Regions from separate parts of the Sphingosinicella xenopeptidilytica genome, predicted to be linked through region 1. Evidence: predicted binding sites of a transcription regulator. Region 1 holds the regulator's gene; the other holds the start of a gene.

Region 1 (11,538 bases):
GAGTGTCCAGCCGTTGCCGAGGCCGAAACCGACCGAGGGCTCCACGTAGAGCGTGTTGTAGCTGCGCGAATCCGCGCCATCCTCGCCGTTCGACTGGTGACGGAGACCCGCCTGGATGCCGAGCATCGGCGCGCCGATGCTGGTCGAGCCCGGTGAGACGGCGCGCAGGAACAGTTCCGGACTGAACGTGATGTCGTACATCGGGATCGACTCTTGGGAGAGATCCCAGAACATGCGCTGCGTGTATCCGAAATAGAGGCCCGCGCGCCATTCGCGGCTGCCGTCTCCCGTTGTGAACTCACGCGGCTGGTGGCCGAAGAGGCGGTAGCGGAAGCTGAGCTGGAGCTTTGCGTCCGACGGGTTCGCGCCGACGAGCGCGTACATCGGCTCGTAGGTTTCGAAACGGCCGAGGCCGGTCGATTCAGCCTCCTGTGGCGTGGCCGTGGAGGCCGCGACAGCAACCTGCGGCGCGGGGGCTGCCGGCACGGAAGCGAGACGGTAGGTGACGCGCGCGAAGCCGCCGGGGGTAATCTCGGCAGGCGCCGGGCCTTCCAGTGCAGCCTCGCCCTCCGCCAAGGTGATCGTCTTCGGTGCGTCGAGCTTCGCGGCCTCTGCGCCGTCGTTGAGGAAGATCACCTCGAACGTGCCGGTGCGCGGTGCATTCGCCTCCGGCACCACGAGCCGCACCTCCGCCGCTGCCGGCAGGGAGACCAGCATCACGGCGGCGAAAGCTGCGGCGCGCACGCGTCAGGCCGCAGCGATGATGGGCAGGAAGTCCGCGGCCTTGAGGCTGGCGCCGCCGACGAGCGCACCGCCGACCTCGGGCACCGCGAACAGCTCGGCGGCGTTCGAGGGCTTCACCGAGCCGCCGTAGAGGATGAGGATGCGGCGGCCGTCTTCGCCGTAGCGGGCGACGAGGCGCGCGCGGATGGCATTGTGCATCTCGTCGACATCGCCCGCGAGCGGCGTGCGGCCCGTACCGATCGCCCAAACGGGCTCATAGGCGATGACGACGCTTGCCGGGTCCGCATCCGGAAGCGAGCCGTCGATTTGCGCCGCGACGACGTCGAGGTGGCGCGCGGCGTCACGCTCGGCTTCCGTTTCGCCGACGCAGATGATCGCGCGCAGGCCCGCGACGATCGCGGCAGTGGCTTTCAGCTTCACGACCGCGTCGGTCTCGCCGTTGTCGGTGCGGCGCTCGCTGTGACCGACGATCACGAAGTCGCAGCCGAGATCGGCAAGCATTGGCGCGGCGATGCAGCCGGTGTGCGCGCCCGAGGGGTTCGCGTGGCAATCCTGCCCGCCGAGCTGTAAACGCGTGCCTGCCGCTGCGCCCCTTGCCAGGGCGAGGAGCGTAAACGGCGGTGCAATGGCAACTTCGACGCGGGAAGGCGCGGAATCGGCCGCGCGCGCGATCGCTTCCACCTCGACAAGCGCAGCCTTCAGGCCGTTCATTTTCCAGTTGCCCGCAACCAGCATCGGCTTTTCCATCAAACTCTCCATGTGCATTTGCGGTAGGCCTTAGCAACGCACGCACAGGCAAGCCAAGGGCGCGCTTGCCGCGCCTGCCGCAGCTACCTATAAACCGGGCGCTATTTTCAATGCTGAACGCGCGCGAAAGACCAAAGGCTCCCGATGATCAGTTTCTTCCGCAAGGCCCTCTCTTCCTGGATCGTCCTTGCCCTTCTCGGGCTGGTGCTCGTCGCCTTCATCGTCACCGGTATCGGTGATCCGTTCGGCGGCGGCCCGGCGGCGAACGCAGTGGCCAAGGTTGCGGGAGAGGATGTCACCGACACGCAGCTCTCCAGCCAGTTCGACCGGCAGCTTGCGACGATCCGGCAGGAACAGCCGGGCATCACCGCGGCGCAGGCCGTGCGCGGCGGCATGTTGGAAGGCGTGCTCGAACGCCTGATCGGCTCGCAGGCACTCACCGCGATGGGTGAAAAGCTGGGCCTTGGGCCGAGCAAGCGGCAGGTGGATGCCGAAATCGCATCGATCGCCGCGTTCCGCGGCCCCGACGGGCGCTTCTCCGAGGATGTGTTCCGTCAGGCGATCGGCACTCAGGGGCTGACCGAAGACATGGTGCGCCGCGAAATCGGCGGCGACGTCGTGCGCCGCCAGTTGCTTGGCCTCGTCGATTCGATCCCGATGACGCCGCGCAAGCTCGCCGAGCCCTTTACGGCGCTCCAGCTCGAGCAGCGCACGCTCGAACTCGGCGCGATCCCGGCGCAGTCCTTCCCCGTCCCGACGCTCAGCGACGCGGATCTTGAAGCCTTCTACAAAAAGAACATCGCCAACTACACGGTGCCGGAACGCCGCCGCATCACCTACGCGCTGATCGACAGCGCCGAGATCGCGAAGACGGTGAAGGTGACCGACGCCGCGCTCGCCGACTACTACAAGCGCCACGCCAGCGAATTCGCCGCGAGCGAGACACGGACGCTGCGTCAAGTGGTGGTGCAGGACAAGGCCCAGGCCGACACGATCGCAAAGCGCGTGAATGCCGGTGAAGACTTCGCCGCTGTCGCGAAGGATGTGGCGGGCTACGGCGAAACCGACATTGAACTCGGCACGCTTTCGAAGAGTGCGCTTGCCGACCAGACCGCGGACGCCGTGGCGGACGCTGCGTTCAAGGCTGCATCCGGCAAGGTCGCCGGACCGGTGCAAAGCGAATTCGGCTGGCATGTCGTGCATGTCGATGCCGTCGTGACGAAGCCCGCGCGCACGCTCGCTGAAGTGAAGGACGAAATCCGCCCTGCGGTGGAGACCGAACTCGCTGCGAACGCTGTCGCCGATATCGTCGAGAAGGCTGACGACGCGCTTGCGGAAGGCGCCAGCGTCGCGGAAGCGGCGAAAGATCTCGGCCTCACCGTGGTCCGCATTCCGCCGGTGACGAGCGAGGGGCTGACGCTCGGCGAATCCGGCCTGCAGCTCGACCAGCGCATCCGCCCGCTCATCGAGCGCGCGTTCGCCACGGAAGAGAACGACGAGCCGACGGTCGAGGACGTTTCCGAGACGCTGCACGCGCTCATGGACGTGGAAGAGGTCGTGCCGCCGACGCCGGTGCCGCTCGCCGAGATCAAGCCGCAGATCACCGCCGCGCTCACCTTCGAGCGCCGGATGGCTGCCGCGAAGGCGGTTGCCGACAAGATCGTCGCGGGCCTCAAGGCCGGGAAGCCGCTCGCCGCACTGCTCGCGGAAAACAAGCTGCCGCCCGCGCAGAGCTTCACCGCACGCCGTATCGAGATCGCGGCACGCCGCGAGCCTGTGCCGCCGCCGATCAGCCTTGGCTTCGCGCTTGCCAAGGGCGATGCGCGGGCGCTCGCACAGCCGCGCAACGGCGCCTGGTTCGTCGTGCACGTGGCCGATGTGAAGCCGGGCAACCTCGCAGAAGCGCCCGCCTTCCTCGACCAGATGCGTTCGCAGATGCAGACCGCCGCGACGAACGAGTATGCCCAGAATTTCGTGGCTGCGATCATGTCCAATGTCGGCGTCAAGCGGAACGACAAAGCCCTCGAACGCCTGAAGCAGCGCTATCTGGGCACCGCCGACCAGCCCGATTGATCGGCGCCCGATGATCCATCCTGAAGCCGCGGACTTCGCGCGGGTTTACGAGGCCGGAAGACCGCAACTCGTCTGGACGCGGCGCATCGCCGATACGGAGACCCCGGTTTCCGCGATGCTCAAGCTCGGCAAGGCGGGATCGGGCGCGTTCGTGCTCGAATCCGTGGAAGGTGGAACGGTGCGCGGGCGCTATTCGCTGCTCGGCTTCGCGCCCGATCTTGTGTTCCGGGTTCGCGGTCGGCAGGCGGAGGTCAACGCCCGCTTCGCCTCCACGCCCGATGCATTCACGCCCGTGGACGCCGCGCCGCTCGATGCGCTGCGCGATCTCGTCGCCGGGTGCCGGATGGACTTGCCGGCGGATTTGCCGCCGGCCTTCGCCTGTCTTGTCGGCTACATGGGCTATGAGACGATCGGGCTCGTTGAACCGGTGCCGACGCCGGAGAATGATCCGCTCGGACTTCCCGACATGCTGTTCGTGCGCCCATCGCTGCTGATGGCGTTCGACCGGCTGAAGGACGAGCTTTTCATCGCCGCGCCGGTGTTCCCGAACGCCCTTTCGGCAAGCGAGGCACTTGCAGCGGCGATCGAACGGATCGAGACCGCAGAGGCACGGCTTGCGGGCGCATTGCCGCAGACTGCCCGCGAAACCGCCCTGCCCGCCGCTGCCGATGTGACGCACCACACTGACCCGACGCGCTATGCCGAAATGGTGCAGCGCGCGCAGGACTATATCGTTGCGGGCGACATCTTTCAGGTGGTGCTGGCGCAGCGCTTCTCGATCCCGTTCGCGCTGCCGCCGTTCAGCCTCTACCGCTCGCTGCGGCGCATCAATCCCTCGCCGTTCCTCTACATGCTCGACCTGCCGGGTTTCGCGCTGATCGGCTCCAGCCCCGAAATCCTTGTGCGCGTGCGCGAAGGTGAAGTGACGGTGCGCCCGATCGCGGGCACCCGCCCGCGCGGCGCGAACGCTGTGGAGGACGCCGCGAACCGCGACAGCCTGCTCGCCGACCCCAAGGAACTCGCCGAGCACCTGATGCTGCTCGACCTCGGCCGCAACGATGTCGGCCGCGTGGCGTCGGAAGGCAGCGTTTCGGTGACGGAGCGCAACACGGTCGAGTTCTACAGCCACGTGATGCACATCGTTTCCAACGTGCGCGGCGACCTCGCCAAGGACAAGGACGCCATCGACGCGCTGATGGCGGGCTTCCCGGCGGGTACGGTCTCGGGCGCGCCCAAGGTTCGCGCCATGCAGATCATCGCTGAGCTGGAGGGCGAAAAGCGCGGCGCCTATGCGGGCGGCGTCGGTTACTTCTCGCCCGACGGATCGATGGATAGCTGCATCGTGCTGCGTACGGCGGTCGTGAAGGACGGCACCATGCACATCCAGGCGGGCGCGGGCATCGTCGCGGACTCAACCCCCGCTTACGAGCAGCGGGAGTGCGAGGCCAAATCGGGCGCGCTGATCGCCGCCGCGCGCGACGCCATCACCCGCGCCGGAGAGTCGGGATACGGGCAATAACTTGCCCTCCCCCGCTCCCTTGATTAGGGCGGTCGCGCCATGATCCTCGTCATCGACAATTACGACAGTTTCACCTGGAACCTCGTCCACTACCTGATGGAGCTGGGCGCAGAAGTGGAGGTCGTGCGCAACGATGCGATCTCCGCCGGGCAGGCGCTTTCGAGCGGGGCGAGCGCGTTCCTGATATCGCCCGGCCCCTGCACACCGAACGAGGCCGGGATCAGCCTCGACATGGTCGCGGCCTGCGCCGATGCCGGAAAACCGCTGCTCGGCGTCTGCCTCGGCCATCAGGCGATCGGCCAGCATTTCGGCGGCAAGGTGGTGCGCGGGCACCTGATGCACGGCAAGACCTCGCCCGTCAGCCACGACGGCACCGGGCTCTTCGCGGGCATCCCCTCGCCGTTCACCGCGACGCGCTATCATTCGCTGATCGTGGAGGACATTCCCGAGAGCCTGATCGTGAATGCGTGGTCGGACGATGAGGCGGTGATGGGCTTCCGCCATGCAAGCCTGCCGATCCACAGCGTGCAGTTCCACCCGGAGAGCATCGCGACCGAACATGGCCACGACATGCTCGCCAATTTCCTGCGGATCGCCGGGATGACCCCGCGGCCGCGCGTTATCGCCCAGTGAGACACCTGCCCGCCACCGGAACGCCGCTTGGCGAGGCGGAGGCGCGCGCGGCATTCGATGCCATCCTGAATGCCGATGTCGAGGACGCGGAGATCGCCCGCTTCCTGACCGGCCTTGCCGAGCGCGGCGAGACCGTCGACGAGATCGTCGCGGCGGCAAGCGTCCTCCGAAGCCGTATGCGCCCTGTGGCGGCGCCCGAAGGCGCCATCGATGTGTGCGGCACGGGCGGCGACGGCGCGCATACGCTCAACATCTCGACCGCGGTCGCCATCGTCGTCGCGTCGTGCGGCGTGCCGGTCGCCAAGCACGGCAACCGCGCGGCGTCTTCGAAATCCGGCGCTGCGGACGTGCTGTCCGCGCTTGGGCTCGACCTCGATCTTGCCTCCGACACGGTGGAGCGATCGCTCGCCGAGATCGGCATCGGCTTTCTGTTCGCCGCGAAACACCATCCGGTGATGGCGCGCGTCGCGGGCGTGCGGCGTGCAATCGGACGGCGGACGATCTTCAACATGATCGGGCCGCTCGCGAACCCTGCGGGGGTGAAGCGGCAACTCGTCGGCGTGCCGGGGGAGCAATGGCTCCTCTCCATCGCCGGGGCGCTGCAGAGGCTTGGCGCCGACGCGGCCATGGTGGTGCACGGCAGCGACGGGCTCGACGAACTGACCGTCACCGGCCCGACGGCCTGCACGCGCCTGATCGCGGGGCGCCTCGAAACCGAAGAGGTGTCGCCCGAAACAGCGGGACTCGCGCGGCACGAACCGCAAGCGATCCGGGGCGGTACGCCCGAGGAGAACGCGTCGGCGATGCTGCGACTTCTGGAAGGCGAACGTGGCGGCTACCGCGACATCGTCTGCCTGAACGCCGCGGGCGCTCTGATCGTCGCGGGCAAGGCGGAGGATTGGGCCGCTGGTGCGGCGATGGCGGCGGCGGCGCTCGACGACGGGCGCGCACGGGCGCTGCTCGAACGCTGGAAGGCCTTTCGATGAGCGACGTGCTGGCGGAAATCTGCGACCACAAGCGCGGTGTCATCGCGGCGCGGAAAAGTGCGCGGCCGATCGGGGAGATCGAGGCGGCGGCGCGCATCGCGGATGCCCCGCGCGGCTTCAAGGCGGCGCTCGATACGGCGAAACAGGAGGGCCGCTTCGGCCTGATCGCCGAGATCAAGAAAGCATCGCCGAGCAAGGGCCTGATCCGCGCGGACTTCGACCCGCCGGCGCTGGCGCGCGCCTACCGCGCGGGCGGGGCTTCGTGCCTCTCGGTGCTCACCGAGGAGCACTGGTTCCAGGGCAGTGATGACAAGCTGATCGCGGCGCGCGGCGCCGTGCCGTTGCCGGTGCTGCGCAAGGACTTCATGGTCGATCCCTATCAGGTCGTGGAAGCGCGGGCGATCGGGGCGGATGCGATCCTCATCATCGTGGCGGCGATCGATATCGGGCTGGCGCAGGAACTGGAGGCCACGGCGTTCGGCTGGGGGATGGATGTTCTTGTCGAGGTGCATGATGCGGATGAGCAGAACACGGCGCTCGCGCACCTGAAATCCCGGCTTCTGGGCGTGAACAATCGCAATCTCAAGACATTGCATGTCGATATTGAGACATCGGCCGCGCTCGCAGGCGGTGTGCCGGCGGACTATACGCTTGTCGGCGAAAGCGGGCTGCGGACGCGTGCGGACCTCAACCGGCTGGCGGGCTTCGGGATCAACAGCTTCCTTGTCGGGGAATCGCTGATGGCGCAGGATGACGTCACCGCTGCGACGAAGCGGCTGCTGGAGGGCTGATTCATGGCGCTCACTCACCTCGACGAGGCCGGCAAGGCCCGCATGGTCGATATCTCGGGCAAGGCGGTGACGGCGCGCACAGCGATCGCCGAAGGCCGCATCACCATGTCCGCCGAGGCGCTCACGGCCGTCCGCGACGCCAGCGCGGCGAAGGGCGACGTGCTCGCCGTGGCGCGCATCGCGGGCATAACGGCCGCGAAAAAGACCGCCGACCTCATTCCGCTCTGCCACCCGCTGCCGCTCACCAGCGTCGCTGTGGATTTTGGGCTGGAGGACGACGGTGTGCGCGTGGAGGCGACAGCCTCGACGACGTGGGGCACGGGCGTTGAAATGGAAGCGATGACAGCGGCTTCCGTTGCGCTGCTGACGATCTACGACATGGTGAAAGCCGTGGACAAGGCGATGGTCATCTCGGGCGTGCGCCTGCTGAAGAAGACCGGCGGCAAGTCTGGCGACTGGATCGCCCCCAGCGGATGCTGAGCTACGAGGAAGCGCTAGCGCGGCTGCTCGCGGCCTGCGGGCCGGTTCCTCCCGTAGACCTTCCGCTCGCCGAGGCTGCGAGCCTGACGCTTGCCGGAGACCTCGCCGCGCGGTTGACGCAGCCGCCCTTCCCGGCCTCCGCGATGGACGGCTACGCAGTCCGCTGGGCCGATATGCCGGGACCTTGGCGTGTCGTCGGTGAAAGCGCGGCAGGCCGTGGCTTTGCCGGAAAGGTTCGCGCGGGCGAAACAGCCCGGATCTTCACGGGCGCGCCCTTGCCCGAAGGCGCCGACACGGTGATCGTGCAGGAAGAGGTGTGCCGCGAAGGCGATCTGCTGACACTGACGGGCGAAGGCCCGCCACACACGGGCGCGCACGTCCGCAAGGCGGGCAAGGATTTCAGCGCGGGCGAACGGCTGATCGCGGCGGGAACGCGGCTTAGCCCGCAGCATCTCGGTCTTGCCGCCGCATCCGGGCACGGCAGCCTTGCGGTACGGCGCCCGCGCGTCGCGGTCATCGCCACAGGAGACGAGTTGGTGCCGCCCGGCGAGACACCGCAAGCGGACCAGATCGTCAGCTCGAACGGCGTGATGCTTGCGGCGTTGTTTCGCGCCGCGGGCGCGGAAGCCTGCGACCTCGGCATCTTCCCCGACAATCTTGACGCCATCGGCAAGGGGCTGAAGGCCGCAAGCGATGCCGACCTCGTCGTCACCATTGGCGGCGCCTCGGTCGGCGACCACGATCTGGTGCAGGCGGCTCTGCAAGACGCTGGCGCGGCGCTCGATTTCTGGAAAGTCGCGATCAAGCCGGGCAAGCCGCTGATCGCCGGGTCGCTTGGGCGTGCGCGCGTGCTCGGGCTGCCGGGAAACCCGGTCTCCGCCCTCGTCTGCGCCGTGCTGTTCGCGCTGCCGATGCTCGCGCGCATGGCGGGACGCACGAACACCGACCCGACGATTACGGCGCGGCTGCTCGCCCCCCTGCCCGCGAACGGCAACCGCCGCGATCACCTGCGCGCGCGGCTGACGGCGGACGGCGTGCGCGCGTTCGATGCGCAGGATTCCTCCATGCTGGGCGTGCTCGCCGGTGCGAACGCGCTCATCATCCGCCCCGTGGGCGCTCCCGCAACGGCAGCAGGGGCTGATGTTCCCGTGCTCGCGCTTGACAGGATTTTCGTCACCCCCTAAATGTTCTCCATTCGTTCACGAAAAGCGGAACATCTTGTGGAACGAGTCGCGAAACACGGAAGGGCGGACCGGACATGCTGACACGCAAGCAACACGAACTGCTGATGTTCATCAACGATCGGCTGCAGGCCGGCGGTGTCTCACCCTCATTCGAGGAAATGAAGGAAGCGCTCGACCTCAAGTCGAAGTCCGGCGTGCACCGGCTGGTGAACGCGCTCGAGGAGCGGCAGTTCATCCGACGCCTGGCGAACCGCGCACGCGCACTCGAAGTGCTGCGCCTCCCCGAAACCGGCACGACGGCGAAGGCCCCTGCCCGGCAGACGCCGATCATCGCGGCGGCGAACGATGACGTCATCGAGCTTCCGCTGCATGGAAAAATCGCCGCGGGTATGCCGATCGAAGCGCTGCAAAGCGATCGTACGCTTTCCGTGCCCGCCGCGCTCCTCGGCGGTGCGGGCGATCATTTCGCGCTGGAGGTTTCCGGCGACTCCATGATCGAGGCGGGCATCCTCGACGGCGATTATGCGCTCGTCCAGAAATGCGACACGGCACGCGACGGCGAGATCGTCGTGGCGCTGGTCGATGAAGACGAGGCGACGCTCAAGTACCTCCGCCGCGACAAGGGCGAAATCCGCCTCGACCCCGCGAACAGCGCCTACACCGCGCAGCGCTATGCGCCGAACCGCGTACGCGTGCAGGGCAAACTCGTAGGGCTGCTGCGCCGATACAACTGAGGTTTACCGCGCCTCGACCGTGAGGTGCGCGAGTTCGTGCACCGGGTGCAGGCGCTCGCGGGCGGTTTCGGCCGGGATGCCAGTTACGGAAACGATCGCGGCGTGAACACCGGGGCCGACCTGCCAGACGTGAAGATCGCGGATGCGGGCATCCCCCGTTTCCACGCATTCGCGGATTTCCGCGACGAGATGCGGATCGGCGGCATCGAGCAGCACCGCTGAGGTGTCGCGCATCAACGACCATGACCAGCGCGCGATGACGATGGCGCCCACGATGCCCATGGCCGGATCGAGCCAGACCCAGCCGCCGTATCGGCCCGCAAGCAGCGCAGCGATTGCAAGCACCGACGTCAGCGCATCGGCAAGCACGTGCAGATAGGCGGCGCGCAGATTGTTATCGTCGTGGTGATGGCCGTGATGATCATGATGATGGTCATGGTCATGGTCATGGCCATGCCCGTGTCCATGATGGTGGCCACCCGACAGCAGCGCCGCACTGACGAGGTTGACGGCAAGACCGATGACGGCAACGAGTGTCGCATCCCCGAACGCGACCGTGACCGGGCTGGCGAGCCGGAGCGCAGACTCGACTGCGATGCCGAGCGCGATCACCCCCAGCACCAGTGCCGAGGCGAAGCCCGCGAGGTCGCCGACCTTGCCGGTGCCGAACGAATAGCGGGGATTACCGACATTGCGTCGCGCGTACGCATAGGCAACGGCGGCGATGCCGAGCGCGCCTGCGTGCGTCGCCATGTGGAACCCGTCCGCGAGCAGCGCCATCGAACCCGTCGCATAGCCGGCGATGATCTCGCCGACCATCATCAGTGCCGTCAGCAGCACCACCCAGCGCGTTCGCCGCGCGTTCGCGTCATGGCCCGCGCCCAGAAAATCATGGGAATGGCTGCCATCGGCCGCACCGTGAAAACCGTTCAATTCCGCCTCCTGCTCAGCGCATGTGCCGTTTGAGCACTGTGGCGAGTTCGTCCGCCCCCGCCGTGCGTTCGGCATCGCTCAGCCCCGGCGCGGCGACGTGCGCGCGCAGGTGATCCTCAACGAGTTCATCCATGAGCCCAGCCACGGCGCCGCGTACGGCGGCGGCGAGATGCAGCGTTTCGCTGCACGGCGCTTCGCTGGTGATCGCCCGCTCGATTGCAGCGACCTGACCGGCGATGCGGCGGATACGGGCAACAAGGCGATCCTTGCGTTCGGTTTCCTGAAGATGTGCCATACCATAGGGGGGTATCCTATATTGGCACGTGGCGCAACATGCTCCTGCTTTCCGGCGCCAGGCTGTGCCGCGCCCAGGGATGCGCACCGTCCTCCGCGGCGACACTGCGGATACGCGGCCCTTCGAGCCAGATCGACAGCGCGCCGGTTTCTGCGAGCTTTGCGCGGTCGAGCTTCAGCCAGCGCGGCGCACACCAATATGGCAGGCGGCGGTCGCTGACGACGATGTCGGCGGCGGCACAGGCGGGTTCGAATGCGGCGCGATCGATGAGAAGGCCGGAACGCGTGGCGAGCAGCGTCCATGCACGGTCGCCCGCCATGACACGGGCGGTGCAGGCATCGGTCGTGCAGCGCGCGTCCGGCAGTGTTTCGAGATTGCTGCTCGCGGCTTCTCCCGCCGCGTCCGCCCACATCGAGCGC
Region 2 (11,538 bases), on a different contig from region 1:
AGAATGGTGCCAGCCTATGAGGCAGGACGCTGCACGACAACCTGCCCGGATCGGCAGGTTCAGGAGGCGGAAGTGCCGGATGTTGTGGCGGCTTCGAGCTCGGCGATGCGCTCGCTGCACACGGCATGGACGATGCGGCCGAGTTCCTCGACCTGCGTGCCAAGCCACTCCAGCTCCTCGGCCGAGATGCGATAGTGCTTCGAGTAGCGGGCCTTCACATAGGCCTCCTTGAGCTTCTCGAAGAGCGCCCGTTCCTTCTTCGTATCGCGCGGCCAAACGTGGAAAAGACGACGGTCCAGACGCTCGGCCTGCGTACGCAGGAAGCCCAGATTGTGCACGTGGGGGGTGTAGAAGGTGCACACCAGAAGGGCGCAATGGTACAGACTCTCAGCGGCCTGATGGTATAGGAATGCCGCCTCTTTGGGGTAGCCGCGAGCTACCGCTTCCCCAGCCAGGTCGAACTTGCGAAGGCCTGCCGGTAACCACTCCTCGAAGTATTCCTTCGCCATGGCGAGCGCCTGTTTGGGCGTCTTGGGCTTGGGCGTATGGAACGGCATGTCATCGCTCTGGTAGAGTGCGATGCCATCCTTCGCGACGTCCATGAAGAAGTAGCGGCCATGCGCGAGGCCGTCGTTCACCTCTTGAAGCGTGTGCACGATGAAGTTGACCGGGGTCTTCAGAGTCTTGGTGATGCCGTACTCGCGCATCAGCTGATCCTCGGCCTTCTCCCAGTAGGGGATGCGGTCGGTGAGGCGCTTGTCGTTGACGACGACGAGCAGGTCGAAGTCGGACTTGTAGCCCTTGGCGGTGTGCGGCTCGTCGACCCATCCGCCGCGCGCGTAGCTGCCGTAGAGCACGACCTTGAGGATGCGGCCCTTCTTCTTCCAGGCCTGCGTGGCAAGTGCGGTGGCTTCCTCGAAACCTGCGAACAGCACCTCCAGCACGCGCTCGAGCTCGCGCTGCTTTGTGGGCGGAAGATGATCGAGGTCGGTGCGCATAGGACGCCTTCCTAGCAACTGGGGCGTGACTTTGCACTGCAAGAACAGGGGGCTACGATCACAACCCCCTGGTCAGAGGGTTGTGGCCTCATCGAGTGACACCAGAGCATCGGCCATGCGGGTCTCGACCTCGTCCAAGGCAAGTCCCAGCCGCACGCCGATCCGGTCATGCGAAAGCCCGTCCCAAGCCAGCTCCAGCACCTGCCGGGACATGAGATCGAGCGCCAGAAACGCCGTCCGGTAGCGTCCACCCACGTCCGCGATCCGGCCGATCGCGCGCACCATGTGGCGCTCGACGCGCCATTCGCTGATGCCAAGCTCGCGTGCGATCTCGGCATAGCGCTTACCCTCGACCCGGTGCGCCATGAACACGATCAGCGTCGTTTCAGGCAGGCCTTCGAGCACCCGCCGCATGACCGAAAGCCGGTCCATATCCTGCGGCACGGCGGCTCCATTGATACGCTGCTGCACCCCTCTTCTCCCTCTCCATCAGCCGCACCCGGCGGAAGAGCGGGGTGGGCGGCGGAGCGCCGAGAGGTCCGGCCTAAAGGGCCGGGCCTGCACCCGAAAGGCTGAAACGAAGTGGAAGACCCGCTACGCGGGTTGCAGGACCGGCACAGCCGGACCAAAGGCAAAGCGACCCGCACACACCGCGCGAGAGCCGGATCAAACAGGATTCAGACCGCCGTAGGCGGGATGGCACCATGCAGGTGTGCAAACCTTATGACCGCTTTGCGCCCCGTTGCTGACGTTCGGGCTAGTCCTTGCCCATCCCAAACCGGCCGTTCGTTTATTTGTCGACCACAATGGCAGCGACGTACTCAGTCATGCATGTCCACGTCCGAGAATGTGTAGTGCAGTTGTTCGACCTGTTTCACAGCCGATGCGCTTTCGTCGAATGCAAATCTCGAGGGATCGAATACGCAGAGATTTATACCTGTTCCGACCGAGCTTCGATACGCGATCCCTTCGAAGCCGCGGCGAATGAGTATGTCAGACAGAAGCTGGGTGACGGCATAGCGGTGTCGTTCCTCCGGAATGATCGGAAAGCGGAGCAGCCAGTCGATGTGATAGATGATCGTGAACAGATCGAGGCGATCGTCCGATGACGAGAAGCTTCTGATCGGGAGATCGAAGCGCGCGACCCGAAGGTTCTTTCCAGCGCGGAAACCGCCCATGGAGATCAGATGTCCTGGATGGGGTCGAATTTCCGCCAGCGCGGTTTCCACTTCCGACGCCAGATAAAGAACGGATACGCCCTCCCGGTTTGTGCGGCCCGCCGTCGCATCGGGTGGCAGGCGTGCGCCGATCGCTGTTCCCTTGTACGGCGTAGCGACCCGGACAACTTCTCCATGTGGCATGCCGAGGCGATCCCGAGCTACGCCGATCCGTCCTCGATACCAGAGCGAGTCTTCTGTCACTTCGAACTCAATATCGGCCTCGATCCTGGCAACGAGTTTCTCCATCGCATTCTCGACAGCGTGGAAGTTTTCCTGCTTCAGCCTCTCTCCGAGCCTCCTGAACGATGAGACCGTTTCGGGAATCGAGAAATTCAGCAGCTGTTCCAGATTGGGTTCTTCCCCGGCGTAGAGCCGGATACCCATGTCAGGGTCGGGGTACATCCCGTCTTCCCATGTGATCCGGTGGATGAAGGCCTTGGCATGAGGACCGGGCTTCGCCGTCTCGACGATCGGATTCGGGTCTTCGAGAAGGATGTTATGGATCGATGTTCCACCTTCGTCAGGATTATAGTCTGGCTCGCTGAAGTGGAACCGTGTCAGCGCCCTGATGAGGTTGCGCGCCTCCGCGAACCGTTCGGGATTGTAGACCCTGGAGGCACTCGAACCGCAAACCCCGCAAACGCCATCGCGGAGGTCGCTTTCGACCAAGGCTTTCAACTCAGGATCTTTGGCGCAATGCCTGCAAAGGCTCACCGTCTTGGGATGCCAATCATCATTTTTTGTCATTCAATTACCGAGTCTGCTCACGGATCGAACCATTCGAGTCCCTGTTCATCCTGACATTGATGGAGAAAACCGTCACCCTAATAGGACGAATTCTGAGGCAATGACATCGCACACGCCAGGAGTTTCGGATTCGGCCCTGCGGGCAACCGCCGCGATGCGAACCTCGACGGAAACGCCCGTGGTCTCCCGATGCAAGCGCCAGTACCGGAGCAAACTGTCGAAGTTGTTGGTCGGTGCGAACTGGCAGTTGTGGACGAGACAAACTCTCCCCTACGGCGTTCAGCTGTCCGACCATGACCATATAGAATCATGTAAACGAAGAGCCGCTTCCCGTGATTCTCGCTCGAAACCGTGCAGTCAGCTAACGGCCCAGAAGGGGCCATCACTCGCCGCGCGAATGAACGGCCGGTTTTGACGGCCAACCGGAGCACCACGAACGTCGGCTCTGTTGGCGGCAGGAGACAAGCTAATTATCCAATAACTCCGAGCCTTCGACGTGTACGCGACCCGGCCTTGCTTGCCGCGTTGGAAATTGCCGATCCGATCTCGGCGCTGGCGGTAATGCCCTGGATGAAGGGCCGATCATGTATGAGGTAAGGCAGTGCCCCGAATGCGACACGGCCACGCGTGACGTCCGGTGCCAGCAAAACATAATCCTCCCCGACATCGGGAATATCCTCCCCAACCGCGAGTAACTGGCGGCGTAGGCTGGGGAAGGGCAGATCTTTGGTCTTCAGCGGTCTCTGGCCCCGCGCATCGATAAACACGTCAAAGTGATGCGGGGTCCCATCGACGTCGATGTCTGTGCCAGTCTCCTCGACCTGCTTATCGTAATCCGATCCCAGTTCCAGCAGGCGGATGACGTCCGCTTCGCGCAGCGCGAGCAGTCTGCGGATCGATTCTGAGGGAATTGCTGCATAATTGTCGATGAACACCCTGCTGAGTCCGGCATCGAAGCGGTCCCGGTCCTCGTCGGACAGGTTGGGCACTATCTCCTGCACGGTTTCGTGGAGGCGCAGGATCGCATAGCGCCAGGGCACGGTGTGCCGTCCGCGCTTGTTCCGCTCGACCTCTCTCAGATTATATTCGGCCCAACGGAATGCGTCGTGACGCTGGCGATCCGAAAAGTAGGCGTCGGCGAAGCTGTCGGCATCGAGATCAGGTAGCGAAACGCGTGCGCTCCAGGTGGGATCGGCTGCTTCAATCTCCCGCGCCATGAGCGCGAAAATCCTATCCAGCAGGTTATCCGATCCAGCGCCGATTTCCCGCTCAATGGCTTCCGGCGTCGCGACGCGGAGTGGTTCATAGGGAATGGGGCAGTAGAAATCGGCTTCGGGCAGGATTCCTGAGCGAGACATCAGCGTGATCGTCAGCCCCTCGCTGCCCTCATCACGCTTGAACCGCAACGCCTCGTCCACCTCCTCGACAAACCGGCCGTGCTGAGCAGCCACTGCCATCGCCGCGTCGATGGCGCTGAGCGACGTGCCCATTATGCCGACCTTGCGAGGCGGGATGTCCGCATCGAGTAAGCCCGACCAGGGGCTGGGGAAAAAGGAGCGCGTCGCCTCTTCTCCATCGGGCCAGACATGGCCTGTGGCGATGACGGCAAGGTCGAAGCACTGCGGTTCGCTCTGGCACTCTGCGGAGAGCCAGACTCCATTCTCCCGCGCTTCCAAATCGGTGATGCGGCAGGATTCGTACACGGCGATGTCGAAACCTGTTGCCTTTCCCCGCTCCACCAGCGCCAGGAACTGATCCCGGAAATATTCCCCAAGCAGGATGCGCGGCAGAAACTGGCGCTCATGCAGACCATCCTTCTCCACACCATAGCGCGCCAGGCGATCTGCGTCCTGATCGAGCAACCAGTCGAGATAGGTTTGGATGAGCGGTGGTATCTCGATGCTGGCGATATTGGCCAGCATCAGCCGGATATTCTCGTCATCATTGTAAGGCATGCCGACGCCCGCTTCCTCCGCCTGTTCATAAATGGCAATGGCAAGCGGCGTGCCGGCTTCCAGCAGCGAGAAGAAAGTATAGAGTCCGGTCGGCCCCGCGCCGACGATCGCGACCCGTTTCAGCGCCCCCTCGTCGGACATGGGCTCAATCCTTCAGACTAATCTTCTTCTCGATCTTCGCGACGGCCTTCCCTTCCTTTTTGCGGCGATTGAAGATGCGGCGCATATAGCGAACATCGGTCGCCTTGAGATGCTTCTGGGCCGCGACGAACTGCTCCTGCTCCTCTTCCCGGATATGGTGCAGATACTCTTGCCTGAGGTCCGCGAAGCGTCGCAGCCAACCGGGCGAGGCCATGTCACGTGCGGCGAGATCGGCAAGCATATCGTCGATCTCCTTATGCTCGGCGATGGCGTGGCGGGCGTCGTCGGTTGTTTCAGGATCGCGCAGCACCGTGGACCAGAGCGCCTGTTCCTCCGCGGCGGCGTGGGACTTGAGTTCCTTCACCAGTTCCAGGAACAGCGTCTGACGATCGGGCGATTTGCCCTGCGTCTCCTCGATCATCGCCAGCAGGGCACGGTGCCGGTCATGATCCTCGACTAAACGCCCGAATACGTCCGGGTCTCCGCGAAACTTCGTCTTCGGCGTGCTGCCGATCCGGGCGGCAAGATCGGGCGCGATCGCTTTCGCCTTCCCGATCGCGGCGGTTTTTGCCTTCGCCGGCGTGATGCGCTTCCGGCTGCGGGTTTCGATGGTCTGTGTTGCCATATCATCCTCCCTGTCAGGCGAGATCGCGCACTTTGGGCTCGCGTGCCCAATGGCGTTTGACACCAGCCTTCATGAAATTCTCGATGGAAACCACGCCACCGTCCGGTTCGACATTGGCCTTGTCGAGCAGAATCTGCGTGCCTTTGCAGTGGGCGATGGTCTTGCAATGACCATAGGCGTCCATGAACCATTGAACCGCAGCACCATCCTTGGTCAGCTTTTCAGCGGCATCGGGCATCAGAATCGAGGCGACTGCGTCGAACAGCACCGAAGGCGATCCAGCCAACTGGCCATCGGCCTTGAGCGTGCCACCCTTCACCTTGATCCCGCCGACTTTGGGAGCAACGAGAAAGGCGGTTCCGCCAGCCTTCTCGATTCCGGCCTTCAGCGTATCGATGCTGCCCTTGTCGGAGCCTTCCGAGAACAAGATGCCGACCTTGCGGCCTTCGAGCATGTCCTTCGCCTGCTTCTGGATCGACAGCGCATCGGATGGCGGCATGTCGACGGGGGCTTTCGCTGCCTTGGCCTTTTCCGGCAGATCGATGGCGAGGCCGTCGGCGACCCGCTTCGCCAGATCCTCGTCAATGTTGCGCAGCCGGGAGACGACCCGCGCGCGGACATGGTCGAGCTGCACCTTGGACAGTTCGAACACCAGCGCCGAGGCAATATGCGCCTGCTCATTCTCCGTTTGCGAACGGTAGAACAGACGCGCCTGACTATAGTGATCGGCGAACAACTCCGCGCGGATGCGCAGCTTCTGCGCGGGATCGTTGCGCTCGTCATTCGCCGTGAAGCTGGAAAAGCCGGTTTCAGGGCAGGCACGCGGACCGCCATCCTCGCCGGCGTCGGCGAGGCTGTTCGGCTCATAATTGGCGCGGCCGGTGGGCACCAGAGTCTGCATCATCCCGTCGCGCTGGAAATTGTGGAACGGGCATTTGGGCGCGTTGATCGGAATCTGGTGGAAATTGGTGGTTCCAAGCCGCGATTTCTGCGTGTCCAGATAGGAAAAGAGGCGGCCTTGCAGCAGCGGGTCGTTGGAGAAATCGATACCGGGAATGATGTTGCTCGGCAGAAAAGCCGCCTGCTCGGTTTCGGCGAAGAAATTGTCGACATTGCGATTGAGCGTCATCCGCCCGACGATTTCGACGGGGATTTCCTCCTCAGGGATGAGCTTCGTGGCGTCGAGGACATCGTAGGGCTGCTGCGCGGCCCAGTTCTCATCGAAGACCTGCACGCCGAGATCCCATGCGGGATAGTCGCCGGCTTCGATCGCCTCGAACAGGTCGCGCCGATGGAAGTCGGGGTCCGCGCCGGCGATCTTCACCGCTTCGTCCCATGTCGTGGATTGGATGCCCAACACCGGCTTCCAGTGGAATTTGACGAAGCGCGCCTCGCCCTTGGCATTGACGAAGCGGAACGTGTTGACCCCGAACCCTTCCATCATCCTGAGCGAGCGCGGGATGGCGCGGTCTGACATCGCCCACATGATCATGTGCATGGCTTCGGGCATCAGGCCGATAAAGTCCCAGAAGGTGTCATGCGCGGAAGCGGCTTGCGGATAACCGCGATCCGCCTCCATCTTCACGCTGTGAACCAGATCCGGAAACTTCATCGCGTCCTGAATGAAGAAGACCGGGATGTTGTTACCGACCAGATCCCAGTTGCCGCTGTCGGTATAGAGCTTGACTGCGAAGCCACGCACATCACGCGGCGTATCGATCGACCCGGCGCCCCCCGCCACGGTCGAGAAGCGCACGAATACCGGGCAGCTATTGCCCTTCTTCTGGAGGATCGACGCCTTGGTGAGTTCAGGAATGGCCTTGGTGCATTCGAACACGCCATGCGCGCCAGAGCCGCGGGCATGGACGATCCGCTCGGGAATGCGCTCATGGTCGAAATGGAAGATCTTCTCGCGGAGGACGAAGTCTTCCAACAGCGTGGGGCCGCGCTCTCCGGCCCGCAGGCTGTTCTGGTTGTCCGAAATACGGTGACCAAAATTGTCGGTCAGATGGGCTGTGCCGTCCTGGTGATCTCCATCAGAAGCGATGGTCTGCTGCGTTTCGCCTCCGACGCCGACACCCTCGTCGACATCGATCTGTCCCGACCCTGGCGCATGGTGGTGGAGAGAGTTGGTGAGGCTAGGTGAACCGGCTGGCTTGCTGCTTTTGGGCATGATCGCTCCTCCCCGTGGAATGGTATCGCGATGAATGCCGTGAGCCGCCCGGTCGGCGTGCCGGTTTTACGATGCCCTCTCCAGAATTCACCGCTCTGGATCAGTTACGCTTCATCCCGGCAATAGTTCCAAAAGAGCGATGACGCCGAGCCCTTGCCGGCTGCCTCGCCTAACTGGCCAGAACGCTATGCGCAGGCGCTTTAAATCGCCATATGAAGCCTGTGGGCTCGTAGTGACAACTCACCCTTGCACCGGAAATGACGCGTGGATTGCGCTCCATGATGAGCGAGCCGAAGCCCCTGCGATCCGGCTCGTCGACCGGCGGCCACCCGTCTCCGTCCAATCTATGCGCAGCTGGGAAACCATCGCTATCCCGGACGGACCAGCCCGCCATGCCGACCGTCTCCCCGCTTGTTTCGGCATGCAAGCTAACCCCATTCTGTCACTGCGTGAGTCCGGGCTCGGCACTTCCAGAGGCACAGGCGCAGCGATCGGTTGCCTAAAGTTGCGTAAGAACATATATAGAACATATGTCCAGTTTGAGTTTGAGCGAGCGCCTGGAAATTCTGGCGGACGCTGCAAAATACGACGCTTCCTGCGCTTCGTCCGGTACGGCTAAACGCCACAGCCGCGATGGAAAGGGGCTGGGCTCAACCCAGGGCATGGGGATCTGCCATGCTTATGCACCCGATGGGCGGTGCATCTCCCTGCTCAAGATACTGCTGACCAACCACTGCATCTTCGACTGCCACTATTGCGTCAACCGCAAGAGCTCGAACGTGCGTCGGGCGCGCTTCACGCCGGCCGAAGTCGTGGACCTGACGCTGAGCTTTTACCGGCGCAACTATATCGAAGGGCTTTTCCTCTCCTCCGGCATCATCAAATCCTCCAGCCACACGATGGAGCAGATGATCGAGGTCGCCCGCTCCTTGCGGGAGGATCATCGCTTTCGCGGCTATATCCACCTCAAGACAATTCCCGAGGCTGATCCGGAACTTGTCGAGCGAGCCGGGCTGTGGGCGGACCGGGTATCAATCAACGTCGAACTGCCGACCGAGACGAGTTTGGCGAAGCTCGCACCCGACAAGAATGGCAAGCAGATCGAGGGAGCCATCGCACGGATCGGCGATGCCATCACTGAAGCCAGGGATGCGCGCAAGCGCTTTCGCCATGCGCCCTGCTTCGCCCCGGCTGGCCAGTCCACCCAGATGATCGTCGGCGCGGATGACGCCAGCGATAGCCAGATCATCGGAAGGGCTAGCCATCTTTACGACCGGTTCAGGCTGCGCCGGGTCTATTATTCCGCATTCAGTCCCATCCCCGATGCCAGTGCCGTGCTGCCGCTTAAGCGCCCGCCGTTAATACGCGAGCATCGATTGTATCAGTCGGACTGGCTGGTGCGCTTTTACGGATTTACGGCGAACGAGGTGCAGCAGGCGACCGATGCCGATGGGATGCTGCCGCTCGATATCGATACGAAGCTGGCCTGGGCGCTGGGACACCGGGAGGGCTTTCCGGTCGACATCAATCGCGCGCCACAAGAGATGCTGCTGCGGGTGCCAGGGCTGGGTACGCGCGCAGTGGCGGCGATCATTCAGGCGCGCCGCCATCATCGCTTGCGACTGGATGACCTCGCCCGGCTGACACGATCCATATCGAAGATACGCCCCTTCATCGCGGCGGCGGATTGGCGCCCGGCATTGTTGATAGACCGGCTTGACCTGCGCAGCCGGCTGGCGCCGCCCCGCCAGATGGAGCTGTTCGGATGAGCATAGCGCCCGGCCCGGCCGGCGACCTCCATCATCTGGCAATAGGCCGTCCCGACGACTTCGAGGGATGGCGCAATCAGGCAAGGGTAATGGCGGCCGCGTGTATTCCGCCTGAGCGCATCGTCTGGTCGGCGGATCGGCAAGGCGAGCGCGACCTGTTCGGTGCGGCAGACCGGGATACCGCTCCAATACCTGCTGCACGGCGCTCCGTGCGGGCGAACAAGGCCTTTTTGCGGCTGGCGGGCAGCGTTGTCCTGCATAACGACCCGGCGCGGTTCGCCCTGCTCTACAGGCTCCTCTGGCGGCTTCAGGACGATCCCCATCTGATGGAGAAGGCGGCGGATCGAGATGCCCATCGTCTCACCATCATGATGGGGCATGTTCGTCGCGACATTCACAAGATGCGCGCCTTCGTCCGGTTTCGCGCGATTGAGGAGCCAGATGGGGTGGACCGCTATGTCGCCTGGTTCGAGCCGGATCATCATGTCCTGCGGGCCAATGCGGATTTTTTCCTCAACCGCTTTGCCAGCCAGCGCTGGTCGATCCTGACCCCGGACCTCTGCCTGCATTGGGACGGTGAGGTGTTGACCGAAACGACGCGCCAGCCGAGGATGCCGCCGAGGAGCTGTGGCAACGCTACTACGCTTCGATCTTCAATCCAGCGCGGCTGAAAGTCGCCATGATGGTGAAGGAAATGCCGCGCCGCTATTGGAAGAATCTTCCCGAGGCGCGACTGATCCCCGAACTGATCGCCGGGGCCCAGGCACGCGAAGCCGTCATGGTGGCGCAGGGTGGCGGGGTGTTTCCGGAAAAGCCACCGTCCACGTTCGAGGAGATCGCGGAGGGTATATCCACCTGCCGGCGCTGCCCCATCGGCTGCAACGGAACGCGCGCCGTGCCCGGCGAAGGGCCAGAGCAGGCGCAACTGCTGATCGTTGGCGAACAGCTAGGGGATCAGGAGGAGCAGGAGGGGCGACCGTTTGTCGGACCGGCAGGACAATTGCTCGACGAACATTTGAACCAGGCAGGGTTCGACCGGTCGCTGATCCGCGTGACCAATGCGGTGAAGCATTTCAAGTTCGAACAGCGCGGCAAGCGGCGTATCCACCAGAACCCCACCGCCGGCGAGATCGACCATTGCCGCTGGTGGCTCGACGCTGAGCGGCGGCTCGTCAAGCCAGTCATCATACTGGCTCTGGGCGCAAGCGCAGGGCGAGCGATACTCGGCCGGACCCCGAGTATCGGCCGGGAGTGTGGTCGCGCGATCGCCTTGCCAGAAAACTCACGCCTATGGCTGACCGTCCATCCGAGCTATTTACTGCGCGTTGATATTGCTGTCCGGCATCGGGAAGAGAAACGCTTTCAGACAGATCTGTGCGCGTTAAAAATTTCACTCGATGCGCTGACGCACTCTCCCAAAGCGCATTGCGATAGGCTTCGGCCCTCCGCTTCTGTCGGTAGACAGTCCTGATGGATCACATTTTCACGGAGGCATTATCGCCAAGTTCCGGCGCACCGCCCGTTACCATGGCCTTGAGCATTTTCACGCCTGAAACCAGAGCGTTCGGGCTATCCCATATCTCTCCGCGATCCGGCGTTACGGTAAGCAATCTGATGGTGGGATCATTCGCATCTTCCCACCAGATCTTGTCCATGGTGCCCCACAGTTCCGTGATTTTCGCCCGGTCATTCGAAATTACGCCCTCGCCTGAGACAACGACGTAGCGATGGGTGCCGTTGTCCGCCCATGAGAGCGACACTCTGGGATAGGATGCAATCTCGGCGTTCTTCTCACCTTCGACATCGGTAAGAAAATATACAACGCTTTCGCCTCGTCGCGGCCTTGCCGACATGGGCCGGCTACGTTGCTCATTCCCATTCCAGGTCGTCAGCATGCAAATGTCGATCTT

What was found. Region 1 encodes LexA, which represses DNA repair genes until DNA is damaged. Its sites were predicted from a motif close to GTTCCNCNCTTGTTCT; they were not measured.
Region 2: ACFQ00_RS13910 (putative DNA modification/repair radical SAM protein) is a predicted target of LexA. The motif match lies at 8,372-8,387, and genes of this name have one in related genera.

What each region holds. Positions count from the first base shown of each region.
Region 1 is NZ_JBHTIK010000015.1:106,333-117,870, reverse strand. It holds gene ACFQ00_RS17330 (phospholipase A) at 1-744, opposite strand, end outside; gene tpiA (triose-phosphate isomerase) at 748-1,491, opposite strand; gene ACFQ00_RS17320 (SurA N-terminal domain-containing protein) at 1,636-3,564, shown strand; gene trpE (anthranilate synthase component I) at 3,575-5,083, shown strand; gene ACFQ00_RS17310 (anthranilate synthase component II) at 5,123-5,716, shown strand; gene trpD (anthranilate phosphoribosyltransferase) at 5,713-6,702, shown strand; gene trpC (indole-3-glycerol phosphate synthase TrpC) at 6,699-7,493, shown strand; gene moaC (cyclic pyranopterin monophosphate synthase MoaC) at 7,497-7,973, shown strand; gene ACFQ00_RS17290 (molybdopterin molybdotransferase MoeA) at 7,967-9,157, shown strand; gene lexA (transcriptional repressor LexA) at 9,232-9,891, shown strand; gene dmeF (CDF family Co(II)/Ni(II) efflux transporter DmeF) at 9,895-10,824, opposite strand; gene ACFQ00_RS17275 (metal/formaldehyde-sensitive transcriptional repressor) at 10,838-11,119, opposite strand; gene ACFQ00_RS17270 (ComEC/Rec2 family competence protein) at 11,136-11,538, opposite strand, start outside.
Region 2 is NZ_JBHTIK010000008.1:292,656-304,193, reverse strand. It holds gene ACFQ00_RS13940 (HEPN domain-containing protein) at 60-998, opposite strand; gene ACFQ00_RS13935 (sigma factor-like helix-turn-helix DNA-binding protein) at 1,071-1,469, opposite strand; gene ACFQ00_RS13930 (RES family NAD+ phosphorylase) at 1,820-2,965, opposite strand; gene ACFQ00_RS13925 (FAD-NAD(P)-binding protein) at 3,436-5,061, opposite strand; gene ACFQ00_RS13920 (hemerythrin domain-containing protein) at 5,066-5,686, opposite strand; gene ACFQ00_RS13915 (catalase) at 5,700-7,859, opposite strand; gene ACFQ00_RS13910 (putative DNA modification/repair radical SAM protein) at 8,390-9,628, shown strand; gene ACFQ00_RS13905 (TIGR03915 family putative DNA repair protein) at 9,625-10,299, shown strand; gene ACFQ00_RS13900 (UdgX family uracil-DNA binding protein) at 10,254-11,099, shown strand; gene ACFQ00_RS13895 (pyridoxamine 5'-phosphate oxidase family protein) at 11,104-11,538, opposite strand, start outside.